DNA from 3 places in the Xenorhabdus sp. XBWT genome. Region 1 is predicted to be linked to each of the others. Evidence: predicted binding sites of a transcription regulator. Region 1 holds the regulator's gene; each other region holds the start of a gene.
What was found. The regulator Fur, encoded in region 1, represses iron uptake genes when iron is present. The targets are predictions, from matches to a motif close to ATAATAATGAGAACNACTATCAA.

Region 1 (4,370 bases):
GGAAAAACACCAATCCAGTATATCCAGCAGATCCGTTTGTCACAGGCAAAACTCTGGCTGGAAAAATCCCAAAAAACCATTGAAGAGATCAGCCATGAAGTGGGTTATGAAGATACCCGTTATTTCAGGGAATTATTTAAACGTTACAATGGGCTGACACCAAAAGAGTATCGCCAGAAATATCACCATTAAGTTTTTTTCTGCCAACTAATTTTGCACTTTGCAAATAATTAGCAACACTAATAAATGATTTGATTTTCTTACCCGCATGATACGAAAAATGCTTACATCATAAATGTTGATTCTAACAATCTCCCCCATCAACCAGTAGCGACACGCGTCCAGCTAAGGTATTATTGCCCGCTATATTATTGGTACACGCCCTTTATCAATTGAATTTATGGCAAAAGAACAAACTGATCGCACCACACTGGATTTGTTCGCAGATGAACGCAGGCCAGGGCGACCTAAAACAAATCCGCTGTCCAGAGATGAGCAGCTTAGGATCAATAAACGTAATCAGTTGCGACGGGATAAAGTCAAAGGACTGCGTCGAGTAGAACTCAAGCTCAACGAAGATGCTGTCTATGCACTGAATCATCTGGCAAAACAGCGCAATATTAGTCGCAGTGAGCTGATTGAACAGATGCTGTTAGCTCAACTGGCAGAAAAAAATCACCTTGCCGATTAACTGATTTTACTCAACAGCAATGAAACGCTATCACCACACAAATCTGACAGATTTGTCATGGATGTTTGGTCAAAATAACGCTTTTCATTTTATTAAAACTAACATTTTTCCTGCTGATTTCAGCGCAATGTGCATAGGCTTAATGCACATATAAAACAAGAGGTTAACCCATTTTATGGCAATAATAGGTATATTCTTCGGCAGCGATACAGGCAACACAGAGAACATCGCCAAGATGATCCAAGAAAAATTGGGCGGTGCTGATGTTGCTGAAGTCCGCGATATTGCCAAAAGCAGCAAAGAAGACATTGAATCCTTTGATATTCTGCTGCTTGGCATCCCAACTTGGTATTATGGTGAAGCTCAATGTGATTGGGATGATTTTTTCCCGACATTGGAAGAGATCAACTTTGAAGGAAAACTTGTTGCTCTGTTCGGCTGTGGTGATCAGGAAGATTATGCAGAGTATTTCTGTGATGCTATGGGCACCATTCGCGATATTATTGAGCCTAATGGCGCCATTATCGTAGGCCACTGGCCGACCGAAGGATATCACTTTGAAGCCTCTAAAGGCATGGCCGATGACAATCACTTTATCGGTCTGGCCATTGATGAAGATCGTCAGCCAGAATTGACTGATGAACGAGTTGAAGCTTGGGTGCAGAAAATCAAGACCGAAATGAGTCTATCAGAGATTTTGGGGGCATAAGTTTCCCTTTCCCGCAGGATTATTCTTGCATAATGTGTCATGATATCAGGTCTGGCATGGTTTTCATTTTGAATATCCATGCCTATAATCAGCAACGTGAAACAGAATTATGATTCCCTCACGATACACCTAAGTATCATAATTTCACTTAACTCAAGTTACAGGACTGAATCCGCATGACCGACAACAATAAAGCATTGAAAAATGCTGGACTTAAAGTAACACTTCCACGACTAAAAATTCTGGAAGTGCTACAGGACCCAGAATGCCATCATGTCAGTGCGGAGGATCTCTACAAAAAACTGATTGATATCGGTGAAGAGATTGGCCTCGCCACTGTCTATCGCGTGTTGAACCAGTTCGATGATGCCGGCATTGTCACTCGCCACAATTTTGAAGGTGGTAAATCGGTTTTTGAACTCACTCAGCAACATCACCATGACCATCTGATTTGCCTTGATTGCGGTAAAGTCATTGAATTTAATGACGAGTTTATCGAAGAACGTCAGAAAATCATTGCTGACCGTTATAAAATTAAGCTTTCAAACCATAGCCTTTATTTATACGGTCACTGTGCTGTTGGTGATTGTCGCAAAGATAGCGCTCTGCATGATGAAAATTCATAAAAAGTAAATGTAATAGAGAAGTAATGATGTAATTTGCTTTTGGTATTTCATTTAGTTTGAATAGCAATTGCCGATTAGCTAAGCTAATCGGCAGTTCGCTTTATGCGTTAAAATTTTACTTCTTCTATCCGGCTAAAACGTTTCCCATCGGTACTGACTGAGCGAATTTTCACATTATCAGTGACATAGGGGCGCTGCCTGTCATCGTAAACCTGCCATGTTTTGCCATCATCCAATGAATACTGGATAACAACACCCGGAAATGCAATATTGGCTTCAAAGACTCCCCCAACAATTCTGCCACCCGGCACAGGCAAACGGTACGAAACATTGGCCTTATCCAATTTAGCCAGTTCATTCTGCCCTATCAGATTGGCAAAACGTACCCAGTCATGATGAAACTCAGCCATATCGACATAACGCGTTATTCCGCCTTTAAATTCTCTTCCCTGCTGATAATCCAACTCCCAACCCGCTCGATGCCATGCCCGTTCCGCCAACGGCAGTAAACGCGGATAAATCATATATTCCATCTGTTCATCCGTTCGTACTGTTTCACTCCACAATTGCCCTGACATTCCATAAGCACCCTGCCAGCGTTTATTGCTGTGGGCATTGAAGTTATTGCCGTCGCGATCTACCGATGTTTCTGCATTTTGTGGCAGGTTATTCGGAGCAAAGCTGAAAATTTTCTCCTCATCATTAAACCGAGTTGCCCAATAATAACCACGCTCTTTCGGATTAACTTCATACGGCATATCGACATAGACATAATCAGGATTGGAAACAACGACCCGATAACCTTTATTTGCCCAGTCATTCACCGAATCATAGCCCCCCCAGTAGAGGGTATCCCAGAAGTTTACCGCAATATGTTTAGTGGCGAAGTCTTTGGCTGATTTGGCGTGCTTCAAGCCGTCCTGCCATGCCTGCATTGTGTCAATACCGTGAGTATTGACGATCTTACTGACTTCAATGGCAAAGTAGCTGGCGAGTTCATCAACATCTTTAATCACACCCTTCGCTATCATCTTCTGGCAAGCCTTGGATTTAGCCCACGGTTTGTCTTCGATTTTTTTGTTAATAATCCCTTTTCCCGGCACAATTGGACCGTCTTTATCCTGATACCCTGCGCCCAAACGAATATTTTTTGCTTCATCCCCACCAAAGTGCCATGTAGTTAACGGCAATCCGGCTTCTTTATGCATGGCAACAATTTCGCTTATTACCTTATCGATAAATTTCTTGGAGGAATCCATGCACGGATTAAGGTAACTCCGGCGATCGTAAAACTGTACGGATGTGGTGTTTGAGGTATCAGTCGGATCAAGCAAACGATATTCACTGGCTTCTTGTTCTTTACCCTGTGCCATTAACCTCTTATAACGCGCTTCCATTGATACAACAGCGGCACGGGCATGAGCCGGAATATCAATTTCCGGGATCACTTCTATCTGGCGAGCTTTAGCGTAGTTCAGAATATCAATGTAATCCTGACGACTGAAATAACCGCTGCCCATGTTATTGTTATTCGGCCCAGATCCCAATTGTGGCAATACGCATTTAGTCTCGCTTAGATCATGGCAGCGCTGGCTACCAACTTCTGTCAGTTCCGGTAAGCCGGGAATTTCCAGACGCCAACCTTCATCATCACTCAAGTGGAAATGGAATTTGTTCAACTTGTAGTTAGCCATTTGATCGAGCAGACGCAAAACGGCTTTTTTGCTGTGAAAATTGCGCCCTACATCAAGGAACACGCCACGGTATTCAAATCTCGGCGCATCTTTTGCCCTCAATGTGGCTATTTTAGGTGTGCCGTTGGCGGGCAATAAGGAAAACAGAGATTGCAGACCATAAAAGACACCAGATTGATCAAATGCAACTATCTGTGCTCCTTTGGTTGTGATTTCCAACGAATAAGCGCCCTTTATTCGCCAGTTACCGGTGAATTTGTTTGCATTAATTTGAGTCGCAATATGATAGCCGTTATCCGCTAATGGAATATGATGGGATTTGAAACGGTCTCTGATCACCTTAATAGATTTATCACCCACCCCGCCCAATTCTAATTTCACGCCCCGGGATAAATCGACATCCTGAGAATGAATGGAAAGTTCTCTCGGTGTGGGGATAATCTGTCCACGCAGTTTACCCTCGCTCGCTTTTACCACCGATTGGTTTTTCGCAAAACGATTTTCAGGTGTCATCAGAGTATTATGATCTTCCGTGATACGTTTCCACAGCTCACCTTCCAGATCAGATAAATATTGACTGATGTCTTCTGTATCGGTATTCGCCAGTATCTTAGGGACGGCATCGCCGGAAGTCGCATACCAGCGAGGCA
Region 2 (4,370 bases), 110 kb from region 1:
CATGCCGAAACGGCATTTCATCCATCATGCAGCTGCAAAATGGGAACAGACGAAATGGCTGTTGTGGATGGTCAAGGGCGTGTACACGGCGTTAAGAATTTACGTGTTATTGATGCTTCTATTATGCCAAGCATCATTACCGGAAATTTGAACGCCACAACAATTATGATGGCAGAAAAAATCGCCGATAGAATTCGGGGAATTGCCCCCCTGCCACGTAGTCAGGCGAAATATTATGTTGCCAATGACACGCCAGTTCGTCAATTGACGAAAAATAATCACCAATAAATTTATTCACATAAAAATGTGATAAACCATCAATACGGGAAAATTGAAATATATTGTAATATTTTTTACATCGTCATTTTTTCCCGTATTGATATTCAACTAACTTAGACCAAATCCAATGTCATAAAGATATGTTCCGCGCCCTCTTCTAAATAAATTTCACCATGGGCTTGATAACCCAGGCTTTCATAAAATGGTTGAGCATGACATTGTGAGGATAAACTAATAGTCGTAATGCTATTTTTGCGCCCATAATCTTCAATAAACTCCACGATGTTACGACCAATTCCCCGACCACGATAACCCTTTAATATCGCAACACGACCGACTTTAAGCATATTATTGTCCATCAGAATTGCCCGTAATACACCAATCGGCTTTTCATCATCATATATCACTACATGCAGAGCAATATCATCATACTCATCAATATCAATCTCAGCCGCAAATCCCTGTTCATCCGTAAATACCTGTTTGCGGATGTCGAATGCTTGCTGAATTACTTCAGAATTCTGTCTTCCTAAGCTGTGTTTTATTTTCATTATTATGTCCTGAATGTGGTTCTCAGAGTAAACTCTGACCTATGTTTAAATAGATAGATTAAGTCAAGTTAGGGTAATAGAAAGAATATTTAGCTTAATTTATGTAAGGATAAGGGTGATCTTTTCAGATCACCCTTCCAATATTAAATCATTTTTCATACTGACAGGAAATCACATTGATAAATTAATCTTCATCTTTTTTATCATCCTTACTTTTCAGACTATTGGTCAAATCATCCGTTTTTTTATCGGCCTCAGACTTCATATCTTCCGTCTTCGATTTTATTCCATCTGAAAGCTGATTAAGCTTGTCAGCGGTCTGATTTTTTAGCTCTCCCGTTTTGGTTTTCATACTGTCCATCAAATCGTTCGCTGTCTTAGTGGCTTCATTTTGCATATCAGCCATTTTTGACTTCGCCTGATCGGCAATGTCGCTGACAGAATTACTGATTCCGCCATGCGCATCCTTAGACTTATCAACCATGCCGTGGCTTTCATGCTGAGTATTTTCCTTAATATCATGTGATTTTTCTTTTGTTCTATCCATCACACTCGTCGCTTTTTGTTCATCATCCTTTTTCATTTGTACTGCACTTTCTTCAGCTTGCTGAGCAACATCTTCGGCTTTTTTCGACGCATCATCACAACCCACAATCAGTGTTACGAAACCAGCCACTATCAAAGAACCAAAAATTTTCTTCTTCATTGACTAACCCCTTGTACTTACAGAAATTTAACTTAAGTAATAAGCACTTTGATCTCATTGCTGACATAGTCAGCGATTGAGAAGGTGAAACGAAATAAACAATTATTTCAATCAACTGCAATGAATAAAGATCACACAATTTATAAAATATACCCGTCGTCTTCCAAGCTGCTAGCTTTGTTGGTTGGGTATAAAAGCTATCACCGTACTGCTTAACAAAATCCACAAATAAAAATAATTCTCATTTTTGTTTGCCCGATTTAGTTTCTCAGATGACTTATAACAATGAAAATACTTTACTTGATCATATTTCAGGAAATTTATGGCAAATAATAGTCAAAAATTGGAAAAACGCCCACTCGTGACCATGATTCAGAAAATTTTAACCAGCACAGTCTCAGGAACATTAGTGCTGGGTGCTGTATTTTCCGGCTCTGTTTATGCTACTGCAAATTCAACTGAGCAAGAACCTGAGAAGAAAAGTGAAGTGATGAAACTATCCACACTTTCTGTTGTAGAAAGTTTATACAATAGCAATGATGCGGGCAGTTCAGTACTTAAAAAGGCAGATATTGACCGGACACAAGCTGATAACATTGCTCAATTGCTCGATCAACTGCCGGGTGTTTCGATGTCAGGATCTCCGCGTCCTGGCGGGCAAACATTAAACATTTGGGGGATGGGGGCAAATGAAGATGTAAAAGTCACGCTGGATGATGCCCCAAAAGGTTTCCAGAAATATCGTCAGGGTTCTATCTTTATTGAGCCAGAGTTAGTTAAACGCATAGATATTGATAAAGGGCCGCACAATTTACTGAATGGTAATGGTGGATTTGGTGGATCTGTTAAAATTGTCACCAAGGATGCCAATGATTTGCTGAGGCCTGATGAAAACTGGGGAGGCTTGATCAAACAAAGCTATCACACCAATGACAGACAATGGATCAGCAGTGGTGCCCTGTTTGGCAGAGATCCTGATGGTTTTGCAGATGGGTTACTCTATGTGAGTAAGCGCGATGGTCATAATATTAAACGCCCTGATGGTACTCGTTTTGAGTTTTCACACAACGACCAAACATCTTATTTATTAAAAACCAACTTCTACCTCAATGATACCCATACCATAAGCCTGTCTGCTATGCGTTCCGAATCGGATGGTTGGCAACCATGGGCAGCTAAACGAGATGGAATGGTAGTTCCATCGGCTGCCGAGGTAAAAAAATATGGCTGGGATGATGCATGGAAAAGGAAACTGGTCTTCCGTGAACAAGTTGATCAAAACTACACAGCTAAGTGGAATATCGCGCCAGAGGACAATCGATGGCTAAATCTGACGATGACTTATGGGTATTCCAAAACCAAACAAGACGATAGCCGTCCGGAAAATGCTGCTAATACTTTCAGCGGATTAATGGGCAATAAAAGCTGGGTTAATTACATCGATAATAGCGCGGAAATCCAGAATAAGAGTGTATTCTCAACAGGCATAATCGAGCATGAATTATTGCTGGGAACACGTTGGCATAAAAAGGATAGCGATATTTTAATGTTTGACAGGGGGAAGAAAAATGAAGCAGAGTACAATTATGGCTATTATCAACCTAGCTATATGCCAGCCGGTAGTCAGCAAGCTTACAGCTTATATATTAAGGATTCTTTGAAACTGGGGAGTGTAACTGTAATTCCGGGTGTCCGCTACGACCATATCAAAAATACTGGTGAAGAGAATAAGGCACCGAGATTTAACAACAAATCACCTGAAGCAAACCATGACTACCGCAGTGTAACTTATACTGGCTGGTCGCCTCATTTGGGTGTAATGTGGCAAGCCAGCAAAAATATTTCCCTGTTTGCAGATATCAGCCGTACATGGCGGGCACCATTGATTGATGAACAATATGAGGTTCAATCAGTTTTCACCAGCCTCACTGGCTCCAGCCGTAACCTTGATGTTGAAAGGATGACAGGAGTACGATTCGGCGCAATTCTTGATTTCGATAATCTGATGTTTGAGGATGACAGCCTGCAAATTCGTACCACTTTATTCCGTAACCGTGGTAAGGATGAAATCTTCAAAAGACGAGGGATTTACTGTAAAGTTCAAACTAAAAGTGGCTCCAGCAGTTCATGTGAAAAAAACCTGTCAAACTACCGCAATTTGCCGGGATATACCATCGAAGGTCTGGAAATTGAAACCTTCTACAACAGCAGCAAACTATTCGGGAAATTATCTTTCTCTACTATCCGCGGTCAGCGTGATACTTCTATGAGAGACCCATGGATAGGCCATAAAACCTGGTTTACGGAAATTCCGCCGACCTCTGTCCATGCCATGCTAGGTTTCAAAATCCCACAATTGCAGATGGAGATGGGATGGAAAGGAGAATTTGTCCGCAAACAAGATCGCTCACCTGTGGATGATGATCCAATGGCTGGATATTGGGCATTACCTAAAAGTAAAGGTTATGCCTTGCACGGCCTGTTTGCGAGCTGGCGTCCTACTTTCATGAATGGTTTTGAAGCACGTATCACCGTCGATAACTTGTTCAATCGTGATTATTATCCTTACTTAGGAGAAGCAGTTTCCGGTATTGGCCGTAATTACAAGCTCAGTATTTCGCAGCAATTCTAACTGCATTTAACTACTTAATCCCTAACCCTCTTAAAAATTAAGGGGGTTAGATCTGAAATGTGGCGTTGACTTCCCTCCATTAAATACAAATAATTATTATTATCATCCTTACCCCTCCTACTAGGCAATATAATCATGACGGTGCAAAAACACACACTTGGGCATAATGAAATTGCCCGACAACTCTATTCCGATTATTACT
Region 3 (4,370 bases), 1.2 Mb from region 1:
GATCCAGTAAGTTGAATTCCTCCGGATTAAATGGCTGTTTAGTGATGTTTTCTGCGGTATACAGGGTGTTCAGGGTGCCAACCACCACTTCTTTTGCCATTGCCCCAGTTACAAGCCCGACGGTTGCTTGCCAGTTATCGGGATGTACACCGATGGGTTCCAATACTGGTGTAATCACTTTACTCACCGAGGCCAATGCTGATTCGTTGATATTATCCACCGTCTTACCAGAGAAAGAGAAACTGTTCAGGGCACCAATAAACATACTTACTGCGACAATGACTTTACCCGCACGTATCACAAAGCCTTTCAGACGTTGCCAGGTCTGGAGCAACAAAGTCTTGGCATGAGGCACATGGTAGACCGGCAGTTCCATGATAAATGGCGATGCTTCACCCCGCATCAGGGTATGTTTGAGGAGAAGCCCGGTCAGAATGGCGACAACAATTCCTAACATATACAGTGAGAACACAATACTCGCACCGCTTTTTCCGAAGAAAGCCGCAGCAAAAACTGCGAAGATAGCCAGTCTTGCACCACAGGACATAAACGGAGCCATCATGATGGTAATCAAACGTTCGCGCGGGGCATCCAGAGTTCTTGAACCCATCACGGCGGGTACGTTACAGCCAAAGCCGACGATTAAGGGCACAAAAGATTTCCCCGGCAACCCGATTGCCTGCATCAGCCTGTCCATGACAAACGCTGCTCGTGCCATATAGCCAGAGTCTTCAAGGAAGGAGAGGAACAGGTACATCATGCCAATTTGGGGAACCAGTGGCAGCATCGTATTGATACCCCCGCCGATGCCTTGGGCGAGGAAAACGGTCAGCCAATTCGGGAAATGAAGTGTATAGCCCAGCCACTGCATTCCATCAATGAAAATAGCGGAAGATGCTCCGTCGAAGATGGGCTGTAAGGCTCCTCCAATATTGATGGCAAGTACAAACATCAGATACATGATAAACAGAAAGATGGGAAGACCCAGCCAGCGATTCAGTATTACAGAGTCTAACACTCGGGTCAGTTTGTTTGGTGTCGCTGTGCGGGTATCAATGACGGACAAACAAATTTCGTTAATCGCTTCATAGCGGGCACCCGCAATGATGAGGTCTGGTTCTGCAATCTGTTGTTGCAACCGGGTCTTGCTTTCAGCCTGATTTGCCGGAGTCAGTCCTGAAATTTCAAGACCATAAATATCGCCTTCCAGTATTTGCAAAGCGAGCCAGCGGCGTTGCTGTGGGTTAAATTTGTCTGCAATCTGGTCGGAAAGGAGGGAGATCTCCTGCAATAATGCATCGGGAAATTTGACCTGCACCGGATTAGATTTTTGCGGATAATTATCGATGGTTTTTTTTAGTACATCGATCCCTGTGGCACGGGTAGAAACCAGTGGTATAACCGGGCAACCAAGGCGTTGCTCCAATGCCGCGACATCAATATTGATGTGCTGGCTTTGGGCGATATCCAGCATATTCAGCGCAATGATGCAGGGAATGCCCAGCTCAATCAATTGAAGTGAAAGATAAAGGTTTCGCTCTAGATTCGATGCATCAACTACATTGATTAACATATCGGCTTCGCCACTAAGAATGTAGTGGCAGGCAATCTGTTCATCAATGGAGGTCTGTTCCGAAATTGTTGTGAGAGAATAGGTTCCGGGGAGATCGACAAGTTCGACTTGATGGTCATGGGTGGTAAAGTGGCCTGTTTTGCGTTCTACCGTGACACCGGCCCAGTTCCCTACCCGTTGTCGCGAGCCTGTGAGTTGATTAAAAAGCGTTGTTTTGCCGGCATTGGGGTTACCGATCAGACCTATGGTTAATTGTTTCATCATACTTTCTGCCTATCAGGAGGCGATACTTCTGTATCCGGTTATGTGAGATGAGAGAGGTGAGTAAGCCGGGGCTGTTTTGAACCCTGTTTATGCTTTACCCTGAGCCTCGCTAGTCCAGAGCTTCATCTAACATAAGTAATTCTAAATCTTGTTTACGAAGAGCAAGATTAGATTTGGTTGTTTCGACCTGTATTGGGTCGCCCAACGGGGCGATGCGAATAACTTTAAATGTTGCTCCGGGCAGGACACCGATTGACAACAATTTTTGTCGATAAGCCGGATTAATATCTGGAGAAAATCCCAGAATTTTATATCTGCGCTCTGGAATAAATGACATATAACTCTCCGTTAAAACTGAAAAGAGAAGTGATTATAAGAATTATTATCCTCAATAAAGGGAAATTCACAAGAAAAAATTATGGCGGTGATTATTAATTACGATTATTAATGATAATAATAGGCAATATCAATACGAGTTATTTATCACTGAATTGACATGAAACAAATTGATATTAATCAAATTAATGGTGATTTTTTGAAAATAAATGACGATGTTCAGTGTCTAATAAATTTCGGAAAATTCATTTTATGGATAAGTCATTAGAATTGATAACAGGGTATGGGGGAGGATCTATTGCTGCAACAAGCCCCGAATAATAAACGGAGCTTGTTGATTTTTATTTTTTCATTAATTTATTGAATGGTTTTTTATTTTCACTGGCGATTTATCTGTCATTGAATTTTGGCAGATGAAAGCAACTCGCTCAGTGGAACCTGAACACGATCATCATCTTGATTCTGGCTCCAGGCATCCGAATCGTATACCCACCAGGCCTGAATTTCCAACTCATAGAAACGGCGGGGTGCATTGCCTTGATAATCGCTGATAGGACGGGCTTTTTTCTTCCTGATATTTTCATCGGGATAGGTTTTCAGGAAGAAGTAATCATAGGTTTCCTGTAACTGCCCGTCAGAAATTTGGCGGGCATAGCCAATGAACTGAGAACCAGCCAGATCCAACGATGAATCAGGCAGAACCTGACTACTGTATATTGTCCCGCTTACACGGGGACTGTTATACAGTTCCCGTGAATGTCGAGTCTCTTGTTTTGAATACCAGATCAGCGTCAATGGATTATATTTGGGAATATAAAATATCGTTGATGACCAGACTGAGTCTGCATCCGGATCATGAGTGGAAAGATTAAAGAAACGGATATTGCTGAGTAAGTCAAAACTGTTTTGGATGTATTTTTTCATGTTTTCCTCTACAGTGTTAAGTTGTTCTTTATATCCTTTATTTTTCAAATGACTATTGAATTACCTGCAATTTGAAATTTATTGGATGTAGAACATATTGGTTTTTCAGTTGATAATGTTTTATTACATTCAATAAGTTATGGTTTCATGGAATTTATTGCGGAATGAATTATACGAAGTATTAGTGAGAATAGGCACCTACTATAACCCATTTAAATTTGTAATGTTATAAATAAATAGGTTCATCATTATGAATATTATGGTTTTTATTGAAGATAATTCTGACGAAATTTAAGTTTTCTTTATGTCATAATTAGTTAATCACTCCAATCACCGTTTTTATAAATATACGATTATCTATGTGACCGGGGTGAGTGAGCGCAGCCAACAAAGCTGCAACTTGAAAGACGACAGGTATAAGCGCTGTTTCTTGAGATCTATCGGGCACAGACCCTATTTTATTTCATCCTGAACTGGCTTTGTGAGCCAGTTCAGGATGTCATTAATTGAGATTAACGCTTTTTGCCAAAGGCGGCAGCCAGTGCATCACTCATGACGCTGTTGGTTATAGAAGCAGAACCTGAAGAACGGGAGGTCTGCTGGCGGTTTCTGCCATTCCCGTTGCGACCGTTGCGCTGTTCCTGGTGATTACCACCTTGAGAGCTACCACGGCGTGCCGATGTTTCGCCGGGCTGTTCATCAAGACGCATGGTTAATGCAATGCGTTTGCGGTTCAGGTCAACATCCATCACTTTCACTTTCACGATATCGCCTGTTTTGACCACAGTATGTGGATCTTCAATGAAGCGATCAGACAGGGAAGAAATGTGCACCAAGCCGTCCTGATGGACACCGATATCTACGAATGCACCGAAGTTGGTCACGTTGGTAACGGTGCCTTCCAGAATCATGCCGGTATGCAGATCATTCATTGTCTCAACGCCATCGGTAAATGTGGCAGTCTTGAATTCAGGACGTGGATCGCGCCCCGGTTTTTCCAGCTCTTTCAGAATGTCGGTGACGGTTGGGATACCAAATTTTTCTGTTGTGAAATCCTGTGCGTTCAAATTACGCAGGGTCGCAGGGTTACCTACCAGTTCAGGCAGAGTCTGCTCCATTATTGCCAGAATTTTCTCAACCACCGGATAGGCTTCAGGGTGAACGGTTGAAGCATCCAGGGGATTATCACCCTGACTGATACGCAGGAAACCTGCACATTGCAGGAAGGCTTTCGGACCCAGACGACTAACTTTCAGTAATTGTTCACGGTTAT

Region 2: a site for Fur is predicted at 1,765-1,787, ahead of AC5JQI_RS05580 (TonB-dependent hemoglobin/transferrin/lactoferrin family receptor). Genes of this name have one in related genera too.
Region 3: a site for Fur is predicted at 2,204-2,226, ahead of feoA (ferrous iron transporter A). Genes of this name have one in related genera too.

What each region holds. Positions count from the first base shown of each region.
Region 1 covers NZ_CM180990.1:1,345,102-1,349,471, reverse strand. The annotation lists gene AC5JQI_RS06130 (GlxA family transcriptional regulator) at 1-192, shown strand, start outside; gene ybfE (LexA regulated protein) at 401-691, shown strand; gene fldA (flavodoxin FldA) at 867-1,400, shown strand; gene fur (ferric iron uptake transcriptional regulator) at 1,577-2,026, shown strand; gene AC5JQI_RS06110 (beta-N-acetylhexosaminidase) at 2,134-4,370, opposite strand, start outside.
Region 2 covers NZ_CM180990.1:1,231,675-1,236,044, reverse strand. The annotation lists gene betA (choline dehydrogenase) at 1-288, shown strand, start outside; gene AC5JQI_RS05590 (GNAT family N-acetyltransferase) at 393-830, opposite strand; gene AC5JQI_RS05585 (YtxH domain-containing protein) at 1,015-1,536, opposite strand; gene AC5JQI_RS05580 (TonB-dependent hemoglobin/transferrin/lactoferrin family receptor) at 1,859-4,168, shown strand; gene AC5JQI_RS05575 (sigma-70 family RNA polymerase sigma factor) at 4,304-4,370, shown strand, end outside.
Region 3 covers NZ_CM180990.1:163,749-168,118, forward strand. The annotation lists gene feoB (Fe(2+) transporter permease subunit FeoB) at 1-1,834, opposite strand, end outside; gene feoA (ferrous iron transporter A) at 1,947-2,174, opposite strand; gene AC5JQI_RS00720 (pyridoxamine 5'-phosphate oxidase family protein) at 2,570-3,097, opposite strand; gene AC5JQI_RS00725 (Tex family protein) at 3,610-4,370, opposite strand, start outside.